4 regions of the Streptomyces sp. NPDC001393 genome follow, and region 1 is predicted to be linked to each of the others. Evidence: riboswitches for the same ligand, from Rfam matches in the RefSeq annotation. Region 1 holds a riboswitch; each other region holds the start of a gene.
The links. A riboswitch is a leader RNA that binds a small molecule or an ion and turns the genes downstream of it on or off. The one in region 1 is predicted to bind cyclic di-AMP.

Region 1 (6,974 bases):
CGTGGCCGGAGACACCGTCGGTGTGCCGTTCGAGGCGGACCGGGACGTACCAGGACTGATCGTCAAGTTCGGCGACTATCCGCTGCACCACGGCGGCGTCGGCGCGATCCGCAGCCTGGGCCGGCTCGGCGTGCCCATGTACGCCATCACCGAGGACGCCTACACGCCCGCGGCCTCCTCCCGTTACCTGAAGAAGGCCTTCGTGTGGCCGACCACCGGCGCGGAGGACCCGGGCCACCTGGTCGAGGGCCTGCTGCGCATCGGCCGCCGCATCGGCCGCCCCGCCGTCCTCGTCCCGACCGACGAGGAGGCCGCCGTACTGATCGCCGAGCACCAGGACGAGCTGGCCGGTTCCTTTCTCTTCCCGCGCGTCGACCCCGCACTGCCGCGTCGGCTCGCCAGCAAGCAGGGCCTGCACGAACTGTGTGTGGAACACGGCATCGCAAGCCCCGCGTCGGCGTTCCCGGAGTCGTACGACGACATCGTCGCCTTCGCCGAGACGGCCCGCTTCCCGGTGGTGGCCAAGAACCGGGAGGCGTTCGTCCGGCGCACACGGCCCGCCGTGGGCGGCACCACGCGGATCGCCACCCGCGAGGGTCTGCTCGCCCTGGCCCGCGACTGGGGCCGGCGGCCGGGGGTGATCCTCCAGGAGTACCTGCCGCGCGAGGAGGCCGAGGACTGGATCGTGCACGCCTGCTTCGATCAGGACGCAACCCCCCTGGCGCTGTTCACCGGCGTCAAGGTCCGCTCCTGGCCGCCGCACGCCGGCATGACGGCGAACGCGTACGTCGTCGACAACCCGGAACTCACCGACCTCGCCGCACGTTTCATCAAACAGATCGGCTACAGCGGCATCATCGACCTCGACCTGCGCTTCGACCGGCGCGACGGGCAGTACAAGCTCCTCGACTTCAACCCGCGCATGGGCGCCCAGTTCCGGCTCTTCGAGAACGAGTCGGGCGTGGACGTCGTACGCGCGATGCATCTGAACCTGACCGGCCGCCCCGTTCCGGAGGGGGAACAGCGCGCCGGCCACCGTTACATCGTGGAGAACATCGACCTTCCCGCCCTCCTCGCCTACCGCCGCAGCGGCTATACGACGCCGCACGCGCCGGCCACGGCGAGCGGGACGGAGCTGGCCTGGCTCGCGGGTGACGACCCGCTGCCGTTCCTCACGATGCTCGCCCGCTTCGTGCGCCCGGGCGCGAAGCACCTCTATCAGCTGTGGCGGACCAACCGCCGCGGCAGCAGCACCTCCACGAAGTAGGCAGAGCCACGCACAGAGTGGCGCGCACCATGTCCTGGGGAGGGACTTCGTGACTCGACCGGTTGCAGTCATCGGGGCCGGGCCGTTCGGCCTGTCCACCGCCGCCCATCTGCGGGCGCGCGGCATCCCCGTCCGCGTCTTCGGCGACCCCATGGTCAGCTGGCGCGACCACATGCCCGAGGGCATGCTCCTGAAGTCCACGCCCGCCGCCTCGAACCTCGACTGCCCGCAGCCCGGCCACACCCTCGCCGACTACTGCGACGCGGCCGGGATCCGCCGCCTGGTGGCCGACGAGGACATCATCCCGGTGGAGACGTTCACCGCCTACGGCGAGTGGTTCCGGCAGAAGCTGGTCCCCGACCTGGAGCAGGTGCGGGTCGTCTCCGTGGACCGCGACAAGAGCGGCGGCTTCGAGCTGAAGCTGGACTCGGGGGAGATGTTCACCGCACGCGCGGTCGTCGTCGCCACCGGCCTGTCGGGCCTCGCGCACCTGCCGGCGGAGCTCGCGGGAGCCGCGGCCGACGGACCGGCGCCCACCGGCCCGGTCTCGCACAGCTCCCAGCACCACGACCTGAGCCGATTCGCCGGCAAGGAGCTCATCGTGGTCGGCGCCGGCCAGTCCGCTCTGGAGACGGCGACACTCGCCGCCGAGGCGGGGGCACGCGTGCGTGTCGTCGCACGCGGCCGCGGCCGGGTCGCCTTCGGCGCGCCGCCCTGGGAGCAGCCGAAGCTGCGCCCGGAGTCCCCGTTCGGCCGCGCCTGGTCGCTGTGGGCGTTCAGCTACTACCCGCACCCCTACCGCTATCTGCCCGAGGCCACCCGCCACTTCCTGGTCCGCCGGGTCCTCGGACCGCTCGGCGCCTGGTGGCTGCGCGAGCGCTTCGCGAGCGCCGTGCAGGTGCAGGACGTCGAGCGGGTGGTGAGCGCCGAGGCACCGGACGGCACCCCCGTCCTCACCGTCCGCACCCACGGCGGGCACACCGAGCGGCTCACCGCAGACCACGTCATCGCCGCCACCGGCTACCGCGTCGACATCGCGGCGATGGATTTCCTCGGCCACGAACTGCGCACCCGGCTCGCGGTGAGCCGGGGCACGCCCAGGCTCGGCCCCGGCTTCGTCTCGTCCGTCCCCGGCCTGTACTTCACCGGCCTGCCCGCGGCGTCGTCGTACGGCCCGGTGATGCGTTTCGTCTGCGGCACGGAGTTCGCCTCACCGCGCCTGACCAAACACCTGGCGGCCGCTCACGGCTGACGGGTCAACGAGGTGCGCGCTGGCGCCACTTGAGGCTGATCAGCACGTAAGTGCGCAGGACCACAAGATGAGTCGGCGGGGCCCGGTATCCGTATTCTCTGATCATGGCAGCCTCCCCCGCATACGCACTGATCGCCACCGACCTGGACGGGACGCTGCTGCGCGGCGACGACACCGTCTCCGACCGGTCGCTCGCCGCGCTCGCGCGGGTGGCGCGGGCCGGCGCCCGGCACCTGGTGGTGACGGGCCGCCCGGCCCCGCGGGTACGGCAGCTCCTTGCGCACCTCGGGTGCACGGGGCTCGCGGTGTGCGGGCAGGGCGCGCAGGTCTACGACGCCGGGACCGGCCGTCTGCTGTGGTCGGTCCGGCTGGACCGGGAGCTGGCCGAGACCGCGCTCGGCAAGATCGAGGCCGAGGTGGGGCAGGTGTACGCGGCCGTCGACCAGGACGGCGTGGAGGGGCTCACGCTCATCGAGCCCGGGTACCGGATGCCGCACCCGACCCTGCCCGCGGTCCGGGTCGGCCGGCGCGAGGACCTGTGGTGCGCGCCGATCAGCAAGGTGCTGCTGCGCCATGCCGCCCTGTCCGACGACGAGTTGGCGGCCATCGCGAGCGCGGTGGTGGGCTCCCTGGCCACGGTCACCATGTCGGGGCCGGGGACCGTGGAGCTCCAGCCGTCGGGGGTGACCAAGGCGACCGGTCTCGCGCTGGCCGCCGAGCGGCTCGGGATCGAGGCGGAGGAGGCACTGGCGTTCGGCGACATGCCCAACGACATCCCGATGTTCGACTGGGCCGGACGCGGCGTCGCCATGGCCGACGCGCACCCCGAACTCAAGGCGGTGGCCGATGAGATCACCCTGTCGAACGAGGACGACGGCATCGCCGTCGTCCTCGAAAGACTGTTCCCGACCGACTGACCGGCATCTCAGTAGGCGCCCGCCCCCGGAAGGCGCGACGACCGCCCGGGGTGCCCTCCGTCAGGTGCGGGCACACGCCGGGCGGCCGATGCCGTGCCGGTCGGCGGGACTGTCAGTACGCGCTGAACACGTTGTCGATCGACCCGTACCGCGCGGCGGCGTAGTTGCAGGCCGCGGTGATGTTGGCGACCGGGTCGTACGGGTTGAAGGCGGTTCCGGCCACGTGGTACGCGTTGAAGGTCGGGTCGATCACCTGGAGCAGGCCCTTGGACGGGGTGCCTATGGCGGCGTTGGAGTCCCAGAGGTTGATGGCGTACGGGTTGCCGGAGGACTCCCGCATAACGTTGCGGTAAATGCCGTTGTAGGAGCCCGGGATGCCCTTCTGGGCCATGATCGCGAGGGACTGGCGGATCCAGCCGTCGAGGTTGTTCGGGTACCCGGCCAGGGTGGTGGAGACCGTCTTGGTGGGCGTGACGGTGGCCGCTGAGGCGCTGGTGGCGCCGATGAGGGGCAGGGCGAGGACGGCGGCACCGGTGCCGGCGACGGCGAGGATGCGGGCGAGGCGGTTGGTGCGAGGGCGGCGGTGGTGCTGAGCGGCAGCAGACATGGGGAAGTCCTCTCCGTCGCCTGCGAGGTGAGCTGTCGGGTTCGGGCGGGGAGGTGCCCGGCCGTGGCTTCGCGAGAAGGCACGGCTTCACCCCGAGCCGTCCCGGTGCGGCGTGTGCCGACCGGTCCGGCGGACTTACCTGGGTCCCCCGCTCCTGCCGTACGAATGAGTTCGTCGATGGGTCACGCGGGCGGCGGCAGGATTCGGCGTCCGCCCGATGGCCCGGAACGTATGCGAGAGCACATGTCGGGAACAAGTACTGGATTCACACAAGGCACGATTTGACCACGGTCTGTGCCGTATGTGGTACTTGATCCTTTGCGTTTGCCAACCTTCAACTCGCGGATGGAGCAAGGGGAGGAGGCGGCCTGGCGGGCCCTCGGTGCCGGAGGTGGGGCGTGACCCAACTCACGAAATAACAAAGTATTTCAAATCGGGCATGAGGGATTCGGGCGGCTCGGGTGGGTGATGGAACCTGTGGCGGAAGCCGCGGTGGAACCAAAGTGCGTGTATTCCTGTTAAGTCAATAAATGTCCGTTCTTATCACTTGATCAAAAACATACCGGTCGTGATCCGATACCGCCCGGGCTGGACCGGTGGGCGCTATCGGTGATCGAAACAGGACCGGATACGCTGACTTGAGTGATGGCAGCGACCTATCGACAAACCGTGTAATCGCCAGCAGACACCAGCAGACAGGAGACCCCTCGTGACCGTCGTCGGGCCGTTCGGGCTGAGCGTGCGGGACCAGGCTCTGGAAGCCGATGTCCAGGCCGGATTGGCGGCTGTCGAGGAAGGCTTGCTCGAGGCCACCAAGAGCGAGGTCCCGTTCATCACGGAGGCCGCGCAGCACCTCGTACGAGCCGGCGGGAAGCGGTTCCGGCCGCTGCTCGTGATGCTCGCGGCCCAGTTCGGCGACCCCTACGCGCCGGGCATCGTGCCCTCCGCCGTGGTCGTGGAGCTGACCCACCTCGCCACGCTGTACCACGACGACGTCATGGACGAGGCAGCCGTGCGGCGCGGCGTGGACAGCGCCAACACCCGCTGGGGGAACTCCGTCGCGGTCCTCACCGGCGACTTCCTCTTCGCCCGCGCCTCCCAGATCCTCGCCGACCTCGGCCCCGAGGCGGTCCGGGTGCAGGCCCTCGCCTTCGAACGACTGGTCACCGGCCAGATCCTGGAGACCGCCGGCCCCTCCGACGGCCGTGACCCGGTCGAGCACTACCTGGACGTGCTCGGCGGCAAGACGGGCTCGCTGGTGGCGGTGTCGTGCCGGTTCGGCGCGATGATGTCCGGTGCCGACGAGACCGTCGTTGACGTGCTCACCCAGTACGGAGAGCGGCTCGGAGTCGCCTTCCAGCTCGCCGACGACGTCCTGGACATCGCCTCCGACTCGCACGAGTCCGGCAAGACCCCGGGCACCGACCTGCGCGAGGGCATCCCGACCCTGCCCGTGCTCCGGCTGCGCGAGCGCGCCGCCCGCCTCGGTCTGGCCGAGGACATCGCGCTGTGCGAGCTGCTCGACTCCGACCTCGGCGACGACGCCCGGCACGCCGAGGCGCTGGCCGCGCTGCGCGCCCACCCCGCGCTGGAGCAGGCCCGCCGGGACACCGTCCGATACGCGGAGGAGGCTCGCGCCGCGCTGGCGCCGCTGCGGGAGTGCGACGCCAAGGCCGCGCTGATGGAGCTGTGCGACGCGGTGGTGCACCGCGCCGGCTGACCCCGGCCACCTCCACCCCTCGCACCCCCCTGCCACACCGTGCCACGCCCCGGCCGTACGACCTGGCACAGGGCCGACACGTCTCCGGCCGTCCGGCGCGCCGCGATTCTCGCCGTGCGCGACCGGGCCGTCGCCTGGCCGTCCGCCGCGCCAAGCCTCCGCTCACACGGCGGTCGGCCCGGGCCCGTACACCCCGTACGACCAGGGCAATCCCTGCATGCGTACGGCCCGTGTCGTCCGCACGCCCCGTGCGTCCGCGCGGCCTCGGCGACCCCGTACGGCCCCTCCGTTCCGCTGGGACCCCTACGGGTCGGCGGAGTCCCGGCCCCTACGTGTCATACCGCAGGCGTACGCGGAGTTGGCTCCGTGGTCTGACGCTTCCTCATGGCTGATTTGATGAGATGGAGACCAGGGAAATCACCACTCCTCACCGATTCGGGTGAGAATGGCGGCTCTGGTGGACCAGCGTGAGAACAGCCGCCGCCGACGACGGAGGTAAGGCACACATGGCACCGTACGAATCCGACGACGCAGTGGACGCCGGGCGGGACGAGGAGCGGCGCGCGGGACGCCGCAGGGCGGCCCGCTACGCGGTCCCGGTCGCCGTGGTGGGGGTCGCGGCGGCCACGATCGGTCTGGTCCCGGCGCTCGCCGCCTCCGGTGACCCCGACCTGCCCAGGATCACGGCACAGCAGCTCATCGAGAAGATCGCCAAGTCGGACGTGCAGCAGCTGTCCGGCACCGTCCGCATCGACACCGACCTCGGCCTGCCCAACCTCGGCGGCCTGGAGAACAGCCTCGCCTCCGGCGCCGTCAAGGGCTCCGGCGACGGCTCCTCCGCCGACCCGCGGTCCCAGCTCACCTCGCTGGTCTCCGGCACGCACACGCTGCGCGTCGCCGCCGACGGCCCCGAGAAGCAGAAACTGTCTCTCCTGGAGAGCGGCTCCGAGTACAGCCTCATCCACAACGGCACGAACGTGTGGGGCTACGACAGCAAGACCAACGAGGTCTACCACGGCATCTCGGCCGACTCCGGCAAGGAGCACAAGGCCGAGCCGCCGGCCACGCCGAAGGACTTCGCCGACCAGGCGCTGAAGTCGGTGGACGGCACCACGTCCGTCACTGTCGACGGCACCGAGCGCGTCGCCGGCCGGGACGCCTACAAGCTGCTGATCAAGCCCCGGCAGTCCGGCACCACGGTCGGCGCCATC
Region 2 (6,974 bases), on a different contig from region 1:
GGAAGCGACGGGAGCTGGCGCGGCCGGCCCTGGAGTACGCGGCGAGGGCGTCGCTTCCGGTCCCGGCCCGCTGGGCGGCGATGCCCGCGGCGCCGGGGCCGGGGCCGGGTCCCGGGTATCCGGCGGTGCAGATGCCTGCGGCGTCCGGGCCGGCGTACGGGTATCCGGCGGCGCCGTACTCCGCGTACAACCCGTACCGGTCCTAGCCGGCCGGATTGCGGAGGGCCCGGCACCGCCGGAATCCGCGAGAGGGTGACCCAGGCGGAGGGAGAGGGTGACCTAGGCGGAGGCGTCCGTCAGCTTCTGCACTTCCTCCCCCGTCAGTTTCAGGCCCACCGCGTCCAGGAGGGCCGGGAGCTGGTCCACCGTGCGGGCCGAGGCGATCGGGGCCGTGATCGTCGGCTGGGCCAGGAGCCAGGCGAGGGCGACCCGGGCGACGGGGGCGTCATGGGCGGCGGCGATCTCGTCCAGGGCCGCCAGCACCTTCTGGCCGCGCAAGGACTCCGCGTACTGCTGGGCCCGGCTCGCGCGGGCGCTGTCGACCTTGGTGCCGGGGCGGTACTTGCCGGTCAGGAAGCCCGAGGCCAGCGAGAAGTAGGACACCGCGGACAGCCCCTCCTTGGCGGCCAGGTCCTGCAGCGGGCCCTCGTAGGTGTCGCGGGAGACGAGGTTGTAGTGGGGCTGGAGGGCGACATAGCGGGCCAGGCCCTCGCGGTCGGAGAAGTCCAGGGAGGCCTGCAGGCGCTCGGGGCTGATGTTGGAGGCGCCGATCTGGCGGACCTTGCCCGCCTTCACCAGCTCGTCCAGCGCGCCGATGATCTCCTCGACCGGGATCTCGGGCTTGTCGAAGTGGGTGTAGTAGAGGTCGATGTGGTCGGTGTCCAGGCGGCGCAGGGAGGCGTCGGCGGCGGCCTTGATGTTGGCGGCGGACAGGCCCTGGAACTCGGGGTGCTGGCTGACCTTGGTGGCGATGACGACGTTGTCGCGGTTGCCGCGGGCCTTGACCCACTTGCCGATGATCGTCTCGGACTCGCCGCCCTTGTGGCCCTCGATCCACGCCGAGTAGGAGTCGGCGGTGTCGATGAAGTTGCCGCCGGCCGCCGTGTAGGCGTCGAGGACGGCGAAGGAGGTCTCCTCGTCGGCGGTCCAGCCGAAGACGTTGCCGCCGAGGCAGAGCGGGAAGACCTCGAGGTCGGAGGAACCGAGTGTGCGCAGAGAAGTCATGCTCCAAGTCAACGCCGACGGTGGATGATCGCATTCCACCGTCGGCGGCGGGATCCCGCGGATGGAGCAGTGGGGCTCAGGGGTTGAGGCCCTTGTCGCGCAGCCACGGCGCCGGGTCGATGGCGGTGGCCTGGCCGTTCGGGTGGACCTCCAGGTGCAGGTGCGGGCCGGTGACGTTGCCGGTGGCGCCGACCCGGCCGATGACCTGGCCGGTGGAGACCTTCTGGCCGACGGAGACGTTGATCGAGGACTGGTGGCAGAACCACAGCTCGGTGCCGTCGTCGAGGGTGATGACGGTGCGGTAGCCGTAGGCGCCGGCCCAGCCGGCCTGGGTGACCGTGCCGCTGTGGACGGCCTTGATGAGGGTGCCGGTGGGGGCGGCGAAGTCGAGGCCGGTGTGGTAGCCGGAGGACCACATGGCGCCGGGCTGCCCGAAGGTGCCGGTGATCGTGTACGAGACGACCGGCAGCGTGTACTCCTTGGCCAGCTCGGCCAGCCGCTTCGCCTCGGCGGCCTGCTGGGCGTCGGCCTCCGCCTGCTGCTTGGCGGCGGCGGCCTTGGCGGCGGCCTCCTTCTCCGCCTTGGCGGCCGCGTCGGCGGTCTGCTGGTCGGCCGCGGCGATCGCGGCGGCGGTGACCTTGCTGCTCGCCTGGCCCTTCTGCTGCTCGGCCTGGGCCATGATCCGGTTGCGCAGGGCCTCGCCGGCGTTGCTGCCCTCGGCGCTGTCGGTGCTCACGCCGACCTTGCTGAGGCCGGTGGCGGTGGCCTGGGACGCGTCGGAGGAGCCGCCGCCGAAGACGTGCTCGACGGAGTCCAGGTCCGGCAGGGATATGGAGACCGGCGGCTTGCCGGTGTTGGCGCTGGCCATGCCGCCCGCGCCGACCGCGGCCATCACGCCGACGCCGAGGACGGTGGAGCTGCGCGCGAAGCCGCCGCGCTGCTTGGCGACGCGGTGCCGGCCACGGACCGCGGCGACGGAGTCCTCGGTGGGGTTCCACTCCTCCCAGGGCCCCTCCTCGGCGCGGTAGGCGCCGTAGCCGAAGGTCTCCGGCTGGGCTTGCGAGGGCACGAACGGGGCTTCTGGGGCGGGCCGGTTGGACGCCACTCGGGCGTACTCCTTTCCTTCCTCCGCCTACCGGGTTAGCTGACGGGTTCGGAGCAGGAAGGTCTCCTACGCGCGTATACCAACTGTGGCATTCGTGCGATTCACCCCAAGGTGGTGGTTCCCCGGTTCCCTCGCGGGATTCGGCGCGTGCGCACGGAGCCGCCTCTTGTGACGGCTGGGACGACCGCGCTGCGTTATCGAACGTTAATAGACCTGAGAGTCACTTTCCAAGCCGTTCGGCTTGATCATTAACCTTTTCGACCGCGGACCAATCGGCCAGGAGCGCTGCAAATCGGGCGAGTTGGCCACGGTTCATGAGCGTCGGAGTTTTTGATGGTGTCTCAGATGTTATGCGGAGGGCGGTCGTCCGGTCACCGTCCGTGAAGTCGATCACCCGTGCCGGGAAAGCGGTGTGCATGCCGCCCTGAGCATGGGGTACTCTGGAGTCACAACGACGCGGGGTGGAGCAGCTCGGTAGCTCGCTGGGCTCATAACCCAGAGGTCGCAGGTTCAAATCCTGTCCCCGCTACTGAAGACTCAGGGCCGGAAGCCAGAGATGGTTTCCGGCCCTGAGTGTTTTCCCTGCCCCCGTTTTCCGCGTCATCCCAGCAAGTGGGCGTTCGGTGCCTTGGCGAGTCCCGCCAGCTCAGGCAGTACGACCACCTCGGCACCGCCCTTGACCAGGACGCCCGTCCCGTCGGCCGCCGCCACGAACGTGTCCGGCTCCTGCCACGCCGTGACCACCCTGCGCACCCCCGCCCGGAGAATCAGCTCGGCACAGGGCGCGGGCCGCGAGGCCCGCCGGGAACACGGCTCCAGGCTGCTGTAGACGGTGGCGCCGCCCAGCCGGGGCTCGGCCGGGTCGATCTTCGCCAGCGCGGCCTCCTCCGCGTGGACCACGGGATCCCCGCCCTCCCGGGAGTGGCCACGGGCCAGCTCCGTGCCGTCGGCCGCGACCACCACCGCGCCGACGCTGAACGCCGTCCGGGACGGCGGGCACTGGGCGGCGAGCTCGCAGGCGGTGCGCAGCCAGTGCCGGTCGGCGGCGGTGGCGACCGCGCCCGCGCCCGGGGCCGTGGGCTCGTAGCGCATGAGGACCACGTCCTCGATACGTCGGGTCTCGGTCAGGCGCAGCCGGCCGGCCTGATAGCCGCCGGGACCGAACAGTCGGGGCGCGGCCGGGTCGCCGACGAACAGCGGCGCGAGGACCAGCTGGAGCTCGTCGGCGAGGCCCAGCTGCAGCAGCTGGGTGTGGACCGTGCCGCCGCCCTCGACCATCAGCCGCCCGATGCCGCGCACGTCGTGCAGGTGGGCCAGCAGGGCCCGCCAGTCGAGGCCGGGGCCGAGCGGGACGACGTCGGCGGCGTCACCGACGCGCCGGAGCGCGCGCTCGGCGCCCGCGTCGGTCGTGTAGACGAGCTTCGCGCCGCCGGTGCGCCAGAAGTTGGCGTCGGGGTCGAGGTCGCCGGTGGCGGTGACGGTGACCTTCAGCGGGTACTCCGGCCGGCCCTCCCGCACCCGCGCCGCGCGGCGCTCGACGGAGTTGACCAGCAGCCGCGGGTTGTCGGCGCGGATCGTGCCGGCGCCGATCAGGATGGCGTCGACCGAGGCCCGTACCGCGTCGACCCGGTCGAAGTCGGCCGGGCTGGACAGCAGGAGCCGGTCGGGGCCGGTGTCGTCCAGGTAGCCGTCGAGAGAGACGGCGGCGGACAGCAGCACGTACGGGTACGACATCGGCGCGGTCTCCCTGGAGGCGAGTCTTGGTTCAAGTTTGAAACAAACTTACACTGGCGGCATGACGACCCGCTGGCTCAGCCCCGAGGAGCAGCGCGCCTGGCGCGCGTACATGGCCGCGACGCACCTCCTGGAGGACGCGATCGACCGACAGCTCCAGCAGGACGCCGGCATGCCGCACCTGTTCTACTCCGTGCTGGCCAACCTGTCCGAGGCGGCCGACCGGCGGCTGCGGATGACCGATCTCGCCGAGAAGCTGAAGATCACGCGCAGCAGGCTGACGTACGCGGTGACCCGGCTGGAGCGGGACGGGCTGGTGCGCCGGGAGGACTGCCGCTGGGACAAGCGCAGCAGCATCGCCGTGCTGACGGACGAGGGGATGGCCGTACTGGAGCGTACGGCGCCCGGGCATGTCGAGACCGTGCGCGCCACCCTGTTCGACCGGCTCACGCCGGAGCAGGTGGGGCAGCTGGAGGAGATCTGCACGGGGATCGCGCGCGGGCTGCAGGGCGAGGGCGCCGAGCCCGGAACGGAGGACCTGCCCTGGCGGCGCCGTTCCTCCTGTTCGTGATCGCGGCGGATGCGGACGATGCCCCGAATTCCGTTGCTTTAACTTTGAAGCATGAGGTAGGGTCCCCTGCGTACCGCTGCTTCAAATCTGAAGCACATGCCCGCACCCGGAGGGACCCGCATGCCCGACACCCCCGCCGCCACGCCGCGCGCCCGCGTCCGGGTACCGCTGCGCTTCGACGACGGCTACAGCGTCGACGCCGAACTCGTCACGTTCCACAGTCTGGCCGACGGCCAGGAACACGTCGCCGTCGTCCTCGGCGACCCCGCCCCCGGCACCGTCCCGCTGGTGCGCCTGCACTCCGAGTGCCTGACCGGCGATGTCTTCGGTTCGGCCCGCTGCGACTGCGGACCCCAGCTGCGCGAGGCCGTCGAACGCATCGCCGACCGCGGTGGCGTCCTGCTCTACCTCCGCCAGGAGGGCCGGGGCATCGGCCTCTACAACAAGCTCGACGCCTACGCCCTCCAGGACCAGGGCCTCGACACCTACGAGGCGAACGCCGCGCTCGGCCTGCCGGAGGACGCCCGCGACTACACGGCCGCCGCGCAGATGCTCGCCGCGCTCGGCATCGGGGAACTGGACCTGCTGTCCAACAACCCCGACAAGGCGGAGCAGTTGCGCGCACTGGGCGTGGTCGTACGGGACCGGGTGCCGACCGGTGTCTTCACCACGGCCCACAACGTCCGTTACCTGCGCGCGAAGGTCCTCCAGACCCGGCACACACTGCCGCTGGCCGAACTCAACGTGGGCTGAAAGGCCCGCGCCGGTCTCGGTACGGAACGGATCTGCCGGTCACGTCACCGCACCTGCCGACGGCCCGGGAACAGGAGGGCCGGTACGGCGTACGCGGTGCGAAAGCCGGCCGGGTGCAGGCCCGCCGTACCGAGCATCACCGACAGCACGGCCGTGCCAACGGACGCGCTCAGCTGGGAGTTGATGCTCAGCGTGGTGCTCGCCGCGGCGAGCCGCTCGGCGGGCAGGCCTCGGCTCGCGGCGGTCATCGTCGGCATCAGGACCATGCCGGTGCCGACGCCCACCACCATCGCCGACGCGACCATCCGTCAGGACGCGACGCCGGGCACCCCCACCTGCCAGGCCGTCAGCGCCATCCCGAGGGCGGCCACCGCGATCCCGGTCCCGACCAGCCGGCCTGGTGCCACCGTGTCGATCCGGCGCGCGGCGATCCGCACGGTCGTACCGACGACGAGACCGACCGGCGCGCCCAGCGGACGAAGGCCGCGGTGAGGGCCGCGCCGGCGAGCACCGGCACGAGGGCACCGGGCCCGCTGAGGTCACCGCGCTCGCCGCCCCGGGCGAGGCCGTACAGCAGCAGGGCGAGTCCGGGAGACAGCATCAGCAGCCCGGGGAGATCCAGCCGGGCACCGGGCCTTCCGGGCTCGGGAGTCCTTCCGGGCTCGGGAGTCCTTCCGGGCTCGGGAGTCCTTCCGGGCTCGGGGGTCCGCAAGAAGCGGGCTCGTCCGCTCACGCACGGACCCGGAAACGACGCAGCGCCCGGGCCGACCGAAGCCGACCCGGGCGCTGCACAGCAGGTCAGAGGGGATAACCCCTCCCCCGCACCTGTAGGCCCTGTGGGACTCGAACCCACAACCAATGGATTAAAAGTCCTGGCCAAGGCTTGCCGGGTGGTTCCGGGCCGTGCTTCGGGGTCCGGAACCACCTGGTCAGGGCATGTGCGCCGTGACGGGCGGTGTGGCTCGTGACAGCTCGTGCCGCATCGTCCGCTCACGCATCGCTCACGCAAAAAGAACCTGCTGAGCAGCGCGTTCAGTACCAATGAGCGCAGTACTACTGCTTCAAAATGCTCATGATCTCGGCCGCTTTGGCGATTGCGACCCGCGGCCCGTATGCGGCCGCAGCAGCCACCACAGCTACAGCGGCCGCCAAGACGGTCTCGACTCCTGAGGGAAGCCCCGTCAGAACGGCCAGGCAAACCGCTGCTACTGGAGCGGAGACCACGGCAACCAGCCGAAGCCCTTCTCGGTTGGCCACCGGAACCGTGCCTCGAAGCCTCTGCTCTGGCAGAAGCCTGCCAGCGTTTCCGGCAGCGTAGCTGTTGCCGATCTTGGCGAGCAGCGCGGCCAGACTGCGGAGCCCACCAATGCCCTTGGTGTCAACCTGCGCCTCGGCAAGCTGCAGTTTTGCCACTACGAGGGCGGCGTGACGCTTTGTGCTGCGCTGCCGGGGAGATCCACGCCTGACGCTGTTCGAGATCCGGTGGACCCGCAGAAGCGACCGCCGAACGATGGAGCACGTGTCATCCAGATGCCGAAGCGCCTGATGCCTGGCGCTCGTATCCGCGCTGGCCACAGCCTCGCACGC
Region 3 (6,974 bases), on a different contig from region 1:
TCGTCCTCCAGGGAGACGAACTCGGCCAGCGGCGCCCCTCCGGAGAGGTTCGGCGCGGTCGTCGTCTCCGGCAGCTGGGGCAGGTCGACCACGTTGATCCTAAGCAGTCGGCCCGCCGAGGTCACCGCGCCGATCTCCCCGCGCGCCGTCGCCGGGACCGCCGAGACGATCACGTCGTGCTTGACGCGCTTGGCGCCGGCCTGCTCCGGGAACGGCTCGGCGGTCGCCGTACGGGCCAGCAGCCCCGTAGAGGACAGCAGCACCCGGCACGGGTCGTCGGCCACCTGCAGCGGCACCGCGGCCACCGGGGCACCCGCGGACTCCAGCAGGACCGTGCGCCGGTCGGTGCCGAACTGCTTGGCGACGGCGGCCAGTTCGGCCGAGACCAGCTTGCGCAGTTCCGCGTCGGAGTCGAGGATCCGGGTCAGCTCCGCGATCTCCGCGGTGAGCTTGTCCTTCTCCGCCTCCAGCTCGATGCGGTCGTACTTGGTGAGCCGGCGCAGCGGCGTGTCGAGGATGTACTGCGTCTGCACCTCGCTCAGCGAGAAGCGCCGCATCAGGCGCTCCTTGGCCTGCGCGGAGTTCTCGCTGGACCGGATCAGCCGGATGACCTCGTCGATGTCCACCAGCGCGGTCAGCAGACCCTCGACCAGGTGCAGCCGGTCGCGCTTCTTGCCGCGGCGGAACTCGCTGCGGCGCCGGACCACGTCGAAGCGGTGGTCGAGATAGACCTCCAGCAGCTCCTTCAGGCCCAGCGTGAGCGGCTGGCCGTCCACCAGCGCGACGTTGTTGATGCCGAAGGACTCCTCCATCGGGGTCAGCTTGTACAGCTGCTCCAGGATCGCCTCCGGCACGAAGCCGTTTTTGACCTCGATGACCAGGCGCAGGCCGTGCTCGCGGTCGGTGAGGTCCTTGACGTCGGCGATGCCCTGGACCTTTTTCGCGTTGACCAGATCCTTGATCTTCGCGATGACCTTCTCGGGGCCGACCGTGAAGGGCAGTTCCGTGACGACCAGGCCCTTGCGGCGGGCGGTCACCGTCTCGATCGAGACCGTCGCGCGCATCTTGAAGGTGCCGCGGCCCGTCGCGTACGCGTCCCGGATGCCGTCGAGGCCGACGATCCGGCCGCCGGTGGGCAGGTCCGGGCCCGGGACGTGCTTCATCAGCGCGTCCAGGTCCGCGTTCGGGTGCCTGATCAGGTGGCGGGCGGCCGCGATGACCTCGCGCAGGTTGTGCGGCGGCATGTTCGTCGCCATGCCCACCGCGATGCCCGAGGAGCCGTTGACCAGCAGGTTCGGGAAGGCGGCGGGCAGCGCCACCGGCTCCCGCTCCTGACCGTCGTAGTTCGGCGCGAAGTCGACCGTGTCCTCGTCGATCGACTCGGTCATCAGGCTCGTCGCCTGGGCCTGCCGGCACTCGGTGTACCGCATGGCGGCCGGCGGGTCGTCGTTGCCCAGCGAGCCGAAGTTGCCGTGGCCGTCGACCAGCGGCACGCGCATGGAGAACGGCTGGGCCATGCGCACCAGGGCGTCGTAGATCGACGCGTCGCCGTGCGGGTGCAGCTTGCCCATGACCTCGCCGACGACACGCGCGCACTTCACGTAGCCGCGGTCGGGGCGCAGGCCCATCTCGTTCATCTGGTACACGATCCTGCGGTGCACCGGCTTGAGGCCGTCACGGGCGTCCGGCAGGGCGCGTGAGTAGATGACCGAGTACGCGTACTCGAGGTAGGAGCCACGCATCTCGTCCACGACGTCGATGTCGAGGATCTTCTCCTCGTACGAATCGTCGGGCGGCGGGGTCTTCGTGCTGCGGCGGGCCATCGCTGCCGGCTCCTTGCTCAACGGATGGACGGATCTGACGCGGACCATTGTGGACCGAGGCACTGACAAGCCGTGCCGCGACCCGGTCCCGGCGGCCTTCCCGGGCGTCCCCGGGCGGGTCCGACGCAGGCTACGGGATCCGCTGTGGGCGTACGTCCCGCGGGAACTTCGCCGACGCCCCGCACGCTTTGCATACAGTGGCTGGAACGGCAGGAAAACCGCGGTTTCCACAACCGCCTCCGCTCGCGAAGGGACGCACATGCCCATGGGTCACACGACCACAGCCGAGGCAGGCTCCGGGGGCCTGACAGCGACCGAGCACCGCCTGGCCAACGGTCTGCGCGTGGTGCTCTCCGAGGACCACCTGACCCCCGTGGCGGCGGTCTGCCTCTGGTACGACGTCGGCTCCCGCCACGAAGTCAAGGGACGTACCGGCCTGGCTCACCTTTTCGAGCACCTGATGTTCCAGGGCTCGGCGCAGGTCAAGGGCAACGGTCACTTCGAGCTGGTGCAGGGCGCCGGCGGCTCGCTCAACGGCACCACCAGCTTCGAACGCACCAACTACTTCGAGACCATGCCCGCCCACCAGCTGGAGCTCGCCCTCTGGCTGGAGGCCGACCGCATGGGCTCGCTGCTGGCCGCCCTGGACGACGAGTCCATGGAGAACCAGCGGGACGTCGTGAAGAACGAGCGCCGCCAGCGCTACGACAACGTGCCCTACGGCACCGCCTTCGAGAAGCTGACCAGCCTGTCGTACCCGGAGGGGCACCCCTACCACCACACGCCGATCGGCTCGATGGCGGACCTGGACGCGGCCACCCTGGAGGACGCCCGCCAGTTCTTCCGCACCTACTACGCGCCGAACAACGCGGTGCTCTCCGTGGTCGGCGACATCGACCCCCGGCAGACCCTCGCCTGGATCGAGAAGTACTTCGGCTCGATCCCGTCCCACGACGGCAAGCCCGCCCCCCGCGACGGCTCCCTGCCGGAGATCATCGGCGAGCAGAAGCGCGAGGTCGTCGTCGAGGAGGTCCCGGCGCGCGCCCTCATGGCCGCCTACCGGCTCCCGCACGACGGCACGCGCGCGTGCGACGCCGCCGACCTCGCCCTGACCGTCCTCGGCGGCGGCGAGTCCTCCCGCCTCTACAACCGGCTGGTCCGCCGCGACCGTACGGCCGTCGCCGCCGGCTTCGGCCTGCTGCGCCTGGCCGGCGCGCCCTCCATGGGCTGGCTGGACGTGAAGACCTCCGGCGACGTGGAGGTGCCGGTCATCGAGGCCGCCATCGACGAGGAGCTGGCCCGGTTCGCCGAGGAGGGCCCCACGCCGGAGGAAATGGAGCGCGCCCAGGCCCAGTTGGAGCGCGAGTGGCTGGACCGGCTCGGCACGGTCGCCGGCCGCGCCGACGAACTGTGCCGGTACGCCGTCCTGTTCGGCGACCCGCAGCTCGCCCTCACCGCCGTCAAACGCGTCCTGGCGGTGACCGCGGAGGAGGTCCAGGAGGTCGCCAAGGCCCGCCTGCGCCCCGACAACCGCGCGGTCCTGGTCTACGAGCCGCTGTCCGCCGAGTCCGCCGAGCACACCGAGGAGGCGGGGCGCGGCGAGGACCCGGAGCAGGAAGCGACCGTAGAGGCCGGTAACGAGAACGAGGAGACGGCCAAGTGACCGAGCTCGCCACCATGGACTTCCACCCCCAGCCGCAGCCAGGCCAGGCCAGGCCGTGGGCGTTCCCCGCCCCCGAGCGCGGCACGCTCGACAACGGCCTGACCGTGCTGCGCTGCCACCGCCCCGGCCAGCAGGTCGTCGCCGTCGAGGTGCTGCTGGACGCGCCCCTGGACGCCGAGCCGGCCGGCCTGGACGGCGTCGCCACGATCATGGCGCGGGCCTTCTCCGAGGGCACCGACAAGCACTCCGCCGAGGAGTTCGCCGCCGAGCTGGAGCGCGCGGGCGCCACCCTGGACGCGCACGCCGACCACCCCGGCGTCCGGCTCAGCCTTGAGGTCCCGGCCTCCCGCCTGGCCAAGGGCCTCGGCCTGCTCGCCGACGCGCTGCGCGCGCCCGCGTTCGCCGACAGCGAGGTCGAGCGCCTCGTCCGCAACCGCCTGGACGAGATCCCGCACGAGCTGGCCAACCCCTCCCGCCGGGCCGCCAAGGAGCTCTCCAAGGAGCTGTTCCCGGCGGTCTCGCGCATGTCGCGCCCGCGCCAGGGCACCGAGGAGACGGTCGAGAAGATCGACGCCGCCGCCGTACGCGCCTTCTACGGCCGGCACGTACGCCCCGCCACGGCCACCGCGGTCGTGGTCGGCGACCTCACCGGCGTCGACCTCGACGCGCTGCTCGCCGGCACCCTGGGCGCCTGGACCGGCACCCCGGGCGAGCCGCGGCCCGTGCCGCCGGTGACCGCCGACGACACCGGGCGCGTGGTCATCGTGGACCGGCCCGGCGCCGTGCAGACCCAGCTGCTCATCGGCCGCGTCGGCCCCGACCGGCACGACCGCGTGTGGCCCGCCCAGGTGCTCGGCACCTACTGCCTCGGCGGCACCCTCACCTCCCGCCTGGACCGCGTCCTGCGCGAGGAGAAGGGCTACACCTACGGTGTGCGCGCGTTCGGCCAGGTCCTCAGGTCCGCGCCGGACGGCACGGGCGCCTCGATGCTCGCCATCAGCGGCTCCGTGGACACGCCCAACACCGGGCCCGCCCTGGAGGACCTGTGGAAGGTGCTGCGCACCCTCGCGGCGGACGGCCTGACCGACGCCGAGCGGGACGTGGCCGTGCAGAACCTCGTCGGGGTGGCGCCGCTGAAGTACGAGACGGCGGCGGCCGTCGCGAGCACGCTGGCCGACCAGGTCGAGCAGCACCTGCCCGACGACTTCCAGGCGACGCTCTATCAGCAGCTCGCGGCGACGGGCACGGTGGAGGCCACGGCGGCCGTCGTGAACGCCTTCCCGGTGGAGCGCCTGGTGACCGTCCTCGTCGGTGACGCCGCCCAGATCAAGGCGCCCGTGGAGGCGCTCGGCATCGGTGAAGTGACCGTGGTGGCGGCCGAGTAGCCGGACAGCGGCACGCGCGCGTGGGGCCCTGACGGACTAAGCACCGTCAGGGCCCCCGCTGTTCCACTCCCTTCCCCAGATGCCCGGTTTGAGGCGGAGGTTGCCCGTCTGACCTGTGGGATGCGCTACAAACGCCCGGATCGGTTTGGGATTCCGAAGCGGGCTTCCGTAGCGTCTTCCGGGCTGTTCGTCGGGCAGTGCGCTGCATCCGCGGCACCGGACAGCCATCGCCGAGTCCCCGTACGGCGCGAGCCAGGGGAGCCGGGGACCCACGCAGTCCCTGGGGTGAATCGGGCGCCCGCGCATGCCGCGAGGGGTCCGTAGGAGACCTTCCTGCTCCGAACCCGTCAGCTAACCCGGTAGGCGAGAGGGAAGGAAAGGACCAGCCACTTCATGGCGTTCATGTGCGCCACCGGGAAGCACCGCAAGCCCGGCCGGGTCAAGCGCACCACCGCTCAGGCGGCGGGCATCGCGGCCCTCACCACCACCGGTGCCGTCGGCACCCTCGCCGCCTCCCCGGCGCTCGCCGCCGAGCACACCGTGGAGCAGACCGGTCTCACGCCGGTCCTCACCGTGAGCGACGACGTCGCCGAGCACATCGCCGCGCAGGCCGCCGCGCAGAAGCAGGCAGCCGAGCAGAAGGCGGCCGAGGAGGCCGCGGCGAAGAAGGCGAAGGACGAGCGCGAGGCCAGGGCCCGCGCCGCCCGGGAGGCCGAGCGCAAGCGCCTGAACGCCTTCGTCGCCCCGATAGCCGACTCCTACGTCTCCACCGGCTACCAGGCCAGCAGCTCCCTGTGGTCCTCCGGCCACCACACGGGCATCGACTTCCACGCGGCCACCGGCACCCCCGTCCACGCGGTCGGCTCCGGCACCGTCGTCTCCACCGGCTGGGGCGGCGCGTACGGCAACCAGATCGTGATCCGCATGGCCGACGGCATGTACACCCAGTACGGCCACCTGTCGTCCATCGGCGTCTCGGTGGGCCAGCAGGTCACCCCGGGCCAGCAGATCGGCCTGTCCGGCGCGACCGGCAACACCACCGGCCCGCACCTGCACTTCGAGGCCCGCACGACCCCCGACTACGGCTCGGACGTCGACCCCGTCGCCTACCTCCGCGAGCACGGCGTGAACGTCTGACGCCGCATCGCACGGCCCGCGAAGCCCCGGCTCACCGAGCCGGGGCTTTCGCCGTTTTTCGCGGGCCCCGCCCGGCCCGCTGACCAAAAAATATCCATGGAATCCGGCCCGCCGTCGGAAATTCCGGCTCATTGGAATAGAGTCACGGAACACGCGTCCATCGTCGACGTTTCACGGGGATTAAGGCGGAGGTCGGTCATGCGTATTCCGGCGCACTCGGTGTGCACGGCCATCCGGGACGACATCGTCGCGGGTGTCTACGAGCGCGGCGGCCGGCTGACCGAGGAAGTCCTGGCCCGTCGCTACGGCGTCTCGCGCGTCCCCGTCCGCGAGGCCCTGCGCACCCTGGAGGCCGAGGGCTTCGTGGTGACCCGCCGGCACGCGGGCGCGTGCGTGGCCGAGCCGACCGAGCAGGAGGCCGCCGACCTGCTGGAGATGCGCATGCTGCTGGAGCCGCTCGGGGCCGCCCGGGCCGCCCAGCGGCGCACCGAGGCCCATCTGAAGGTGCTGCGCGGCCTCGTCAGGCTGGGCCAGGAGCGGGCCCGCACGGGCAACAGCGGCGACCTGCGCTCGCTGGGCGGCTGGTTCCACGAGACGCTCGCCCAGGCCTCCGGCAGCCCGTCGCTGACGGCGATGCTCACCCAGCTGCGGCACAAGATCGCCTGGATGTACGCGGTGGAGGCGCCGGTAAGCCCGGTGGACCACTGGGCGGAGCACGGCGCCATCGTCGACGCGGTGGCGCGCGGCGACGGTGAGCGCGCGCGGGCGGTCACGGCGCTGCACACCGAGCGCGTGACGGCCGCGCACCGGCTGCGTTTTGCCGGAGGCGCCGAGCGTGTGAGGACTTCGCAACACGCCGTAAACATGTCGGGTCTTCGGCATTAACACGGGCGCCGTATACAAAGAAGAGTAATTCGGCTGCGGTGTATTTCCGCTGCCCGAATTCAGGTGTGCGCGCAATGAGCC
Region 4 (6,974 bases), on a different contig from region 1:
CACGGAGGGCGTGCCGCTCGGCCAGCCCGGCCTGGCCCTCGCCGCCAAACTCGCCTCCCGCGCGCGTACGGCGGGCCTCGACGTGCCGCTCCCGCAGGGCGAGGACATCGGCTATCGGCTGCTGGCCCTGGCGGCCCGCGCCGAGGCGGAGGGCGTGGACCCCGAGGCGGCTCTGCGCGGGGCGGCCCGTGCCTACCGGGACGCCATCCGGGAGGCGGAGGGAGTCACCCCCGAGCCGATGACCACGGCCCCCGACACCCACCAGGACGCGGAGGCCCACCGCGACCCGGCGGAGGAGGACACGCCTTAGGCGATATGCGGGGCTCCCGGCGACCAGGCCCACCAGGACCCCGAGCAGGAGGACGCGCCGGAGGCAATACGCACGGCCCCCGGTGACCACCGGGACAGGGAGGCCCACCCGGATCCGGATACCGTCGAGGAGTGACCGACCAGCCCCACCCCCAGCCCGCCCCCGACCCCGTCCCCGACTCGGCACCGGACGCCGCCGTCTCCGCTCCCGACCTGTTCACCTGGGAGTTCGCCGCCGATCCCTACCCCGCCTACGCCTGGCTGCGCGAGCACGCGCCGGTGCGCCGGACGCGGTTGCCCAGCGGTGTCGAGGCCTGGCTGGTCACCCGGTACGCCGATGCCCGGCAGGCCCTCGCCGACCAGCGGCTGAGCAAGAACCCGGCGCATCACGACGAGCCCGCGCACGCCAAGGGCAAGACCGGCATCCCCGGCGAGCGCAAGGCCGAGCTGATGACGCATCTGCTGAACATCGACCCGCCGGACCACACCCGGCTGCGGCGGCTCGTCAGCAAGGCGTTCACCCCGCGGCGGGTCGCCGAGTTCGCGCCCCGGGTGCAGGAGCTGACCGACCACCTCATCGACGCCTTCGCGGCGAGGGGCTCCGCCGACCTCATCCACGAGTTCGCCTTCCCGCTGCCCATCTACGCCATCTGCGACCTGCTCGGCGTTCCGCCCGAGGACCAGGACGACTTCCGGGACTGGGCGGGCATGATGATCCGCCACGGGGGAGGGCCGCGGGGCGGGGTCGCCCGGTCGGTCAAGAAGATGCGCGGCTACCTCGCCGAGCTGATCCACAGGAAGCGCGAGGCGCTGCCCGCCGAGCCCGCGCCCGGCGAGGACCTCATCTCCGGCCTCATCCGCGCCTCCGACCACGGTGAGCACCTCACCGAGAACGAGGCCGCCGCGATGGCCTTCATCCTGCTGTTCGCCGGTTTCGAGACCGCCGTGAACCTGATCGGCAACGGCACCTACGCCCTGCTCACCCACCCCGCCCAGCGCGAGCACCTCCAGGACTCCCTGGCCAGGAAGGAAAAGGACCTCCTGGAGACCGCAGTGGAGGAACTCCTGCGCTACGACGGCCCGGTGGAGCTCGCCACCTGGCGGTTCGCCACGGAACCGCTCACCATCGGCGGGCAGGACATCGCGCCGGGGGATCCGGTGCTGGTGGTGCTCGCGGCGGCGGACCGGGACCCGCAGCGGTTCGCCGATCCGGACGTGCTGGACCTCGCCCGCCGCGACAACCAGCACCTCGGATACGGCCACGGCATCCACTACTGCCTCGGCGCGCCGCTCGCCCGGCTGGAGGGCCAGACCGCGCTCGCCACCCTGCTCACCCGCCTGCCCGACCTGCGGCTCGCCGCCGATCCGGCCGACCTGAGGTGGCGGGGCGGGCTCATCATGCGGGGCCTGCGCACCCTGCCGGTGGAGTTCACCCCGGTCCCGGCGGGCACCGGCGGTCAGTAGTCCAGGCCCGCGAACCAGTCGCCGCGGCCGCCCGGCGTCAGGTCGAGAAGGTGCCAGACGGGGTTGAGCAGGTCGATGCCGCGCTGGTCGATGTCCTCGGCCATGCGCGGGTGGGCGGAGTAGAAGTGGCGGACCGTGCCGTCCGGGTCCCGGGTGAAGACGGAGACGGTGGAGTCCTGCACCCCGTCCTCGTCCTCGCTGCCCAGGTCGTACTTGAAGGTGCTGTCCCCGGCACTCAGCAGCCGCAGCCGGGTCCAGCCGCGGCCTCGGGCGTGCCGGCGCAGGACGGGCGGGTCGGCGGCCGCGAGGACGACGAGGTCGGCGTTCTGGGCGACGTGGTGGGCGACGCCGTTGAAGCCGTCGATCCACAGGGTGCACATCGGACACGGGTCGGTCTGCCGCTTGCCGTACATGAAGTGGTAGACGATCAACGGCCGGCCGGGGCCGGAGAACAGCTCGCTCAGCCTGACCTCGCGGACGGGCGTGTCGCCCGCGTCGAGGTCGGCGGGGCCTTCGAGGAAGACGTAGTCGTCGACGGCGGCGCCCTGCGGAAGCGCCCTGCGCAGGGCCGCGACCTGCTCGCGGTGGCGCATGAGTTCGATCTCGGCGTTGCGGAGCTCCTCGCGTGCGGCGAGGTACTCCGCGGACTCGCCGGGCAGCCGGGTGTGCCGCGCCATCGTGTCCTCCTGGACGTCAAGCCCCCCGGGGTCATGTCGGGTCCATGGTTGCGGCCGCGCCGCGCGCCGGGCGTGAGGCACCGCCGTTCCCGTCGGGTGACAAAGCGGGCAGGAGGGGAGGATCGGGTGCCGGGCAGGGGGAGATGACAAACCTTCAACTCCGTGATCTTCACGTGATCTGCGCGGCATTAACTTGTGACAAGTGATCGTCTGCCGATACGTTCACCCATCAGCGTGGCGAGGAGTACCAGTTCGCCTCGCCGGCCCTGCTGTCGCACGAAAGGCTTCCGCATGCTCTCCGGGAACGGTCGTCACCGTCGCCCCCGTCAGGCTCCTGCCCTCCTCGTCGCGGCCGGCGTGACCGGCTCCGCCATCGCCATCCCGCTGCTCGGCGCCGCCAGTGCCAATGCGGCCGACGGCACCACATGGGACAAGGTCGCCGAGTGCGAGAGCGGCGGTTCCTGGAGTGCGGACACCGGGAACGGCTACTACGGCGGTCTGCAGATCTCGCTGGCCGACTGGGACAAGTACGGCGGCACGCAGTACGCCGAGAGCGCCGACCAGGCCAGCCGCTCCCAGCAGATAGCCGTCGCCGAGAAGATCCTCGCGGACCAGGGCACCAAGCCGTGGGCCATGTGCGCGCTGACCGCCGGACTGACCTCCGGCTCCGCCTCGGTCGACGTCGACACCGGCGTCGGCGGCTCCGGCAACGGCGACGGGTCGAGCGGCACGTCCGGCTCGGCCGGCGGTTCCGACTCGTCCGGTCTGCCGGATTCGTCCGCGCCCAACTCCGGTTCGGGTTCGGGTTCCGGTTCCCAGCCCGCCTCCGGTTCGGACTCCTCCGGCTCCCCCTCGGACGCAAGTGACTCGAGCGCCACGCCGGCCCCGAGCCCGAGCAAGGACACCTCCGGGACTCCGGGTACGGCCGACGGCTCCACCGGAACCAGCACCCCCAAGCCCGACAAGACCGACAAGTCCGGCTCAGGCGACAGCGGAAGCCCCCAGGGAAGCGACAGCTCTCCCACGGCGGAACCCGGTACCGACAACTCGGACAATTACCAGCAGAGTGCCGGTTCTTGGAGCCTGATCGACACCGGAGCGCTCAGCAGTGGCGGACGTCACCGCGGCGGCAGCGCGGACGAAAGCGCGACAAACGGTCAGAACTCCGCCTCTTCCGGCCGTCATGCCGACCGCGGACCGGCCACCTACACCGTCCACGAGGGCGACTCCCTCGCCTCCATCGCCGACTCCCTTGGCGTCGGCGGCGGGTGGCATGCGCTCTATGAGGCCAACAAGAAGGTCATCGGCGCCGACCCCGACCACATCACCGCCGGTCAGACCCTGAAAATCCATGCCGAAAACGGCGACGACTAGCGGGAGTTGACGCCCCACTTCGCGGCTGATGTCCGGTTTGGCGAAAGTGTGGGATGAGTCTCAGAAGCCCTGATCGTCTTTGAAATTCCGCCGATCGCATGTCTACGGTCAGGACCGCTCGTCACCACGAGCCCCGGGACTCGCAACGCCGAATCCTGCCAGCGGGTTGCCCGGGAACAGTCGTCGCGTCAAGCGCCGTAGGCAGGAGCGGGGGACCCAAGGTAAGCGCCGGGCCCAGCGGTTGACGCTGGACCGGCTAGGGGTGAAGCCGCGCCTCGCGAGAGCGAGTGTGCGGCCGGGCAACTCAACCGGCCCGAACCCGACAGCTCACCTCGCAGGCGTCGGTGAGGGGATCGATCCATGCTGTTTTCCGGCAAGGGCAAGCACCGTCGTCCGTCCAAGGCCGTCCGCGCCATCACGCTCGCCGGTGTCACCGGCGCCGCCGTCGCCGCCCCGCTGATGGCGGCCGGCAACGCCTCCGCCGCCACCGCCTCCGAGTGGGACGCGGTCGCCCAGTGCGAGTCGGGCGGCAACTGGTCCATCAACACCGGCAACGGCTTCTACGGCGGTCTGCAGTTCACCAACTCCACCTGGGCCGCGTACGGCGGCACCGCCTACGCCGCGCGTGCCGACCTCGCCACCAAGTCGCAGCAGATAGCCGTCGCCGAGAAGGTCCTCGCGGGCCAGGGCAAGGGCGCCTGGCCGGTGTGCGGCACGGGCCTGTCCTCCGCCGCGTACAACGGCTCCGCCCCGGCCGCCTCGACGAAGTCCGCGCCGAGCACGAGCACCCGCTCCACCGACCAGCAGGCCGCCACCCGCTCCACCACGCGCACGGCCCCGAAGGCGAGCAAGACCGTCACCACCCCGACCGGCAAGAAGGTCAAGAAGGGCGACGGCGAGTACAAGGTCGTCACGGGCGACACCCTCAGCGCCATCGCCGAGAAGCACCACGTGGCCGGCGGCTGGCAGAAGCTGTTCCAGCTGAACAAGGACATCGTCGAGGACGCGAACCTCATCTACCCGGGCCAGCAGCTGCACCTGAAGTGACACCTGGCTCCGAACGGACCCACAGCGCCCTCACATCCCCGGCCCGCACACTGAAGGCCTCGTGAGGGCCACCCCGTCCCCACGGGCTCCCCGCCCCGGCGCGTGTTCCCCCGTACGCGCCGGGGCGGGGTCTTTTTCCGCCCCCACTCCTGGACGCCTCGGCCTCCTTTCCCGAGTGCCTCCGGCCCCTTTTCTTCGTGCCCCGTACACCCACCCTTTGTTCCGCTAGTGAACAATGGGTACCGTCTGCGTGTCCTCCCCGTCCACGGGACGGTCGGTCGGTGGCCGGCGCCCCCGGGACGGTTAGGCTCTAGGCGCAAGGCACAGCCGTAAGGCACACAGCCCCGCACTTCCAGCGTCACATCCAAGAAGGAGATGCTCGTGCCGTCCATCGACGTCGTCGTAGCCCGGGAAATCCTGGACTCCCGAGGCAACCCCACGGTCGAGGTCGAGGTCGGCCTCGACGACGGCAGCACGGGTCGTGCCGCCGTCCCGTCCGGCGCCTCCACCGGCGCCTTCGAGGCCATCGAGCTGCGCGACGGTGACCCCAACCGCTACCTGGGCAAGGGCGTCGAGAAGGCCGTCCTCGCCGTCATCGAGCAGATCGGCCCGGAGCTGGTCGGCTACGACGCGACCGAGCAGCGCCTGATCGACCAGGCCATGTTCGACCTGGACGCCACCGACAACAAGGGCTCCCTCGGCGCCAACGCCATCCTCGGCGTCTCCCTCGCCGTCGCCCACGCCGCCTCCGAGGCGTCCGACCTCCCCCTCTTCCGCTACCTGGGCGGCCCGAACGCGCACCTGCTGCCGGTGCCGATGATGAACATCCTCAACGGCGGCTCGCACGCGGACTCCAACGTGGACATCCAGGAGTTCATGATCGCCCCGATCGGCGCGGAGTCCTTCTCCGAGGCCCTGCGCTGGGGCGCCGAGGTCTACCACACCCTGAAGAAGGTCCTGAAGTCCAAGGGCCTGGCGACCGGCCTCGGCGACGAGGGCGGCTTCGCCCCGAACCTGGGCTCCAACCGTGACGCCCTGGACCTGATCCTCGAAGCGATCAAGCAGGCCGGGTACGTCCCCGGTGAGCAGATCGCCCTCGCGCTCGACGTGGCCGCCTCCGAGTTCTACAAGGACGGCAAGTACCTCTTCGAGGGCAAGGAGCGCTCCGCCGCCGAGATGACGGAGTACTACGAGGAGCTCGTGGCGGCCTACCCGCTCGTCTCCATCGAGGACCCGCTGTTCGAGGACGACTGGGCCGGCTGGAAGGTCATCACCGACCGTCTTGGCGACAAGGTCCAGCTGGTCGGCGACGACCTGTTCGTCACCAACCCCGAGCGCCTCGCCCGCGGCATCGAGGAGGGCACCGCCAACGCCCTGCTGGTCAAGGTCAACCAGATCGGCTCGCTGACCGAGACCCTGGACGCCGTCGAGCTGGCCCAGCGCAACGGCTTCAAGTGCATGATGTCCCACCGCTCCGGCGAGACCGAGGACGTCACCATCGCCGACCTGGCCGTCGCCACCAACTGCGGCCAGATCAAGACCGGCGCCCCGGCCCGCTCCGAGCGTGTCGCCAAGTACAACCAGCTGCTGCGCATCGAGGAGATCCTCGACGACGCCGCGGTGTACGCGGGCCGCAGCGCGTTCCCGCGCTTCAAGGGCTGACCCAACCTGGGGTAAGGCCTAGCCAGTCGTACGTACGTCCCCGGACTCGGTCCCGTACCGTGTCCGGGGACGTACGCACGTGTGGAATCCACACCGGCAAGGGGAGGCGGGAGAAGCCAGATGGCCGTGAAGGACCGGGACCGTTTCTCCACCGCGACCAGGCTGCGGCTGCTCGGCGAGCAGACGGCGGCCCGGGTCTACCGCTCCCAGAGCAGGCGGCAGGCCCGCCGCTCCCGGCTCACCGGCCGTGCGGCGCTGCTCGCCCTGGTGCTGTGCTCGATGATCGTCGCGCTCGCCTACCCGATGCGGCAGTACGTCACCCAGCGCGCGCAGATCTCCGACCTGCAGCGGCAGCGGGAGCAGGCCCGCGAGCGGGTGGAGCAGCTGCGCGACCTCAAGGCGCGCTGGCAGGACGACTCCTACGCCGAGCAGCAGATCCGG

Region 2: another riboswitch for cyclic di-AMP. It lies ahead of ACWC2T_RS09490 (M23 family metallopeptidase); the one in region 1 lies ahead of ACWC2T_RS18250 (transglycosylase SLT domain-containing protein).
Region 3: another riboswitch for cyclic di-AMP. It lies ahead of ACWC2T_RS30740 (M23 family metallopeptidase); the one in region 1 lies ahead of ACWC2T_RS18250 (transglycosylase SLT domain-containing protein).
Region 4: another riboswitch for cyclic di-AMP. It lies ahead of ACWC2T_RS32665 (transglycosylase family protein); the one in region 1 lies ahead of ACWC2T_RS18250 (transglycosylase SLT domain-containing protein).

Annotation. Positions count from the first base shown of each region.
Region 1 is NZ_JBSFIH010000014.1:153,909-160,882, forward strand. It holds gene ACWC2T_RS18235 (carboxylate--amine ligase) at 23-1,267, shown strand; gene ACWC2T_RS18240 (FAD-dependent oxidoreductase) at 1,317-2,519, shown strand; gene ACWC2T_RS18245 (HAD family hydrolase) at 2,624-3,436, shown strand; gene ACWC2T_RS18250 (transglycosylase SLT domain-containing protein) at 3,549-4,043, opposite strand; cyclic di-AMP (ydaO/yuaA leader) riboswitch at 4,048-4,230, opposite strand; gene ACWC2T_RS18255 (polyprenyl synthetase family protein) at 4,753-5,763, shown strand; gene ACWC2T_RS18260 (LolA family protein) at 6,270-6,974, shown strand, end outside.
Region 2 is NZ_JBSFIH010000005.1:245,659-252,632, reverse strand. It holds gene ACWC2T_RS09500 (PrsW family intramembrane metalloprotease) at 1-206, shown strand, start outside; gene ACWC2T_RS09495 (aldo/keto reductase) at 280-1,224, opposite strand; gene ACWC2T_RS09490 (M23 family metallopeptidase) at 1,301-2,329, opposite strand; cyclic di-AMP (ydaO/yuaA leader) riboswitch at 2,339-2,485, opposite strand; tRNA gene ACWC2T_RS09485 (tRNA-Met) at 2,785-2,858, shown strand; gene ACWC2T_RS09480 (dihydrofolate reductase family protein) at 2,930-4,063, opposite strand; gene ACWC2T_RS09475 (MarR family winged helix-turn-helix transcriptional regulator) at 4,125-4,634, shown strand; gene ACWC2T_RS09470 (GTP cyclohydrolase II) at 4,755-5,387, shown strand; gene ACWC2T_RS09465 (hypothetical protein) at 5,432-5,692, opposite strand; gene ACWC2T_RS09460 (hypothetical protein) at 5,696-5,824, opposite strand; tRNA gene ACWC2T_RS09455 (tRNA-Lys) at 6,217-6,290, opposite strand; gene ACWC2T_RS09450 (hypothetical protein) at 6,441-6,974, opposite strand, start outside.
Region 3 is NZ_JBSFIH010000036.1:19,938-26,911, reverse strand. It holds gene ACWC2T_RS30755 (DNA gyrase/topoisomerase IV subunit A) at 1-1,823, opposite strand, end outside; gene ACWC2T_RS30750 (M16 family metallopeptidase) at 2,083-3,486, shown strand; gene ACWC2T_RS30745 (M16 family metallopeptidase) at 3,483-4,871, shown strand; cyclic di-AMP (ydaO/yuaA leader) riboswitch at 5,090-5,252, shown strand; gene ACWC2T_RS30740 (M23 family metallopeptidase) at 5,265-6,008, shown strand; gene ACWC2T_RS30735 (GntR family transcriptional regulator) at 6,207-6,893, shown strand.
Region 4 is NZ_JBSFIH010000041.1:18,620-25,593, forward strand. It holds gene ACWC2T_RS32645 (nucleoside triphosphate pyrophosphohydrolase) at 1-310, shown strand, start outside; gene ACWC2T_RS32650 (cytochrome P450 family protein) at 442-1,773, shown strand; gene ACWC2T_RS32655 (DUF899 family protein) at 1,767-2,450, opposite strand; gene ACWC2T_RS32660 (transglycosylase family protein) at 2,742-3,824, shown strand; cyclic di-AMP (ydaO/yuaA leader) riboswitch at 4,008-4,180, shown strand; gene ACWC2T_RS32665 (transglycosylase family protein) at 4,185-4,871, shown strand; gene eno (phosphopyruvate hydratase) at 5,247-6,533, shown strand; gene ACWC2T_RS32675 (FtsB family cell division protein) at 6,654-6,974, shown strand, end outside.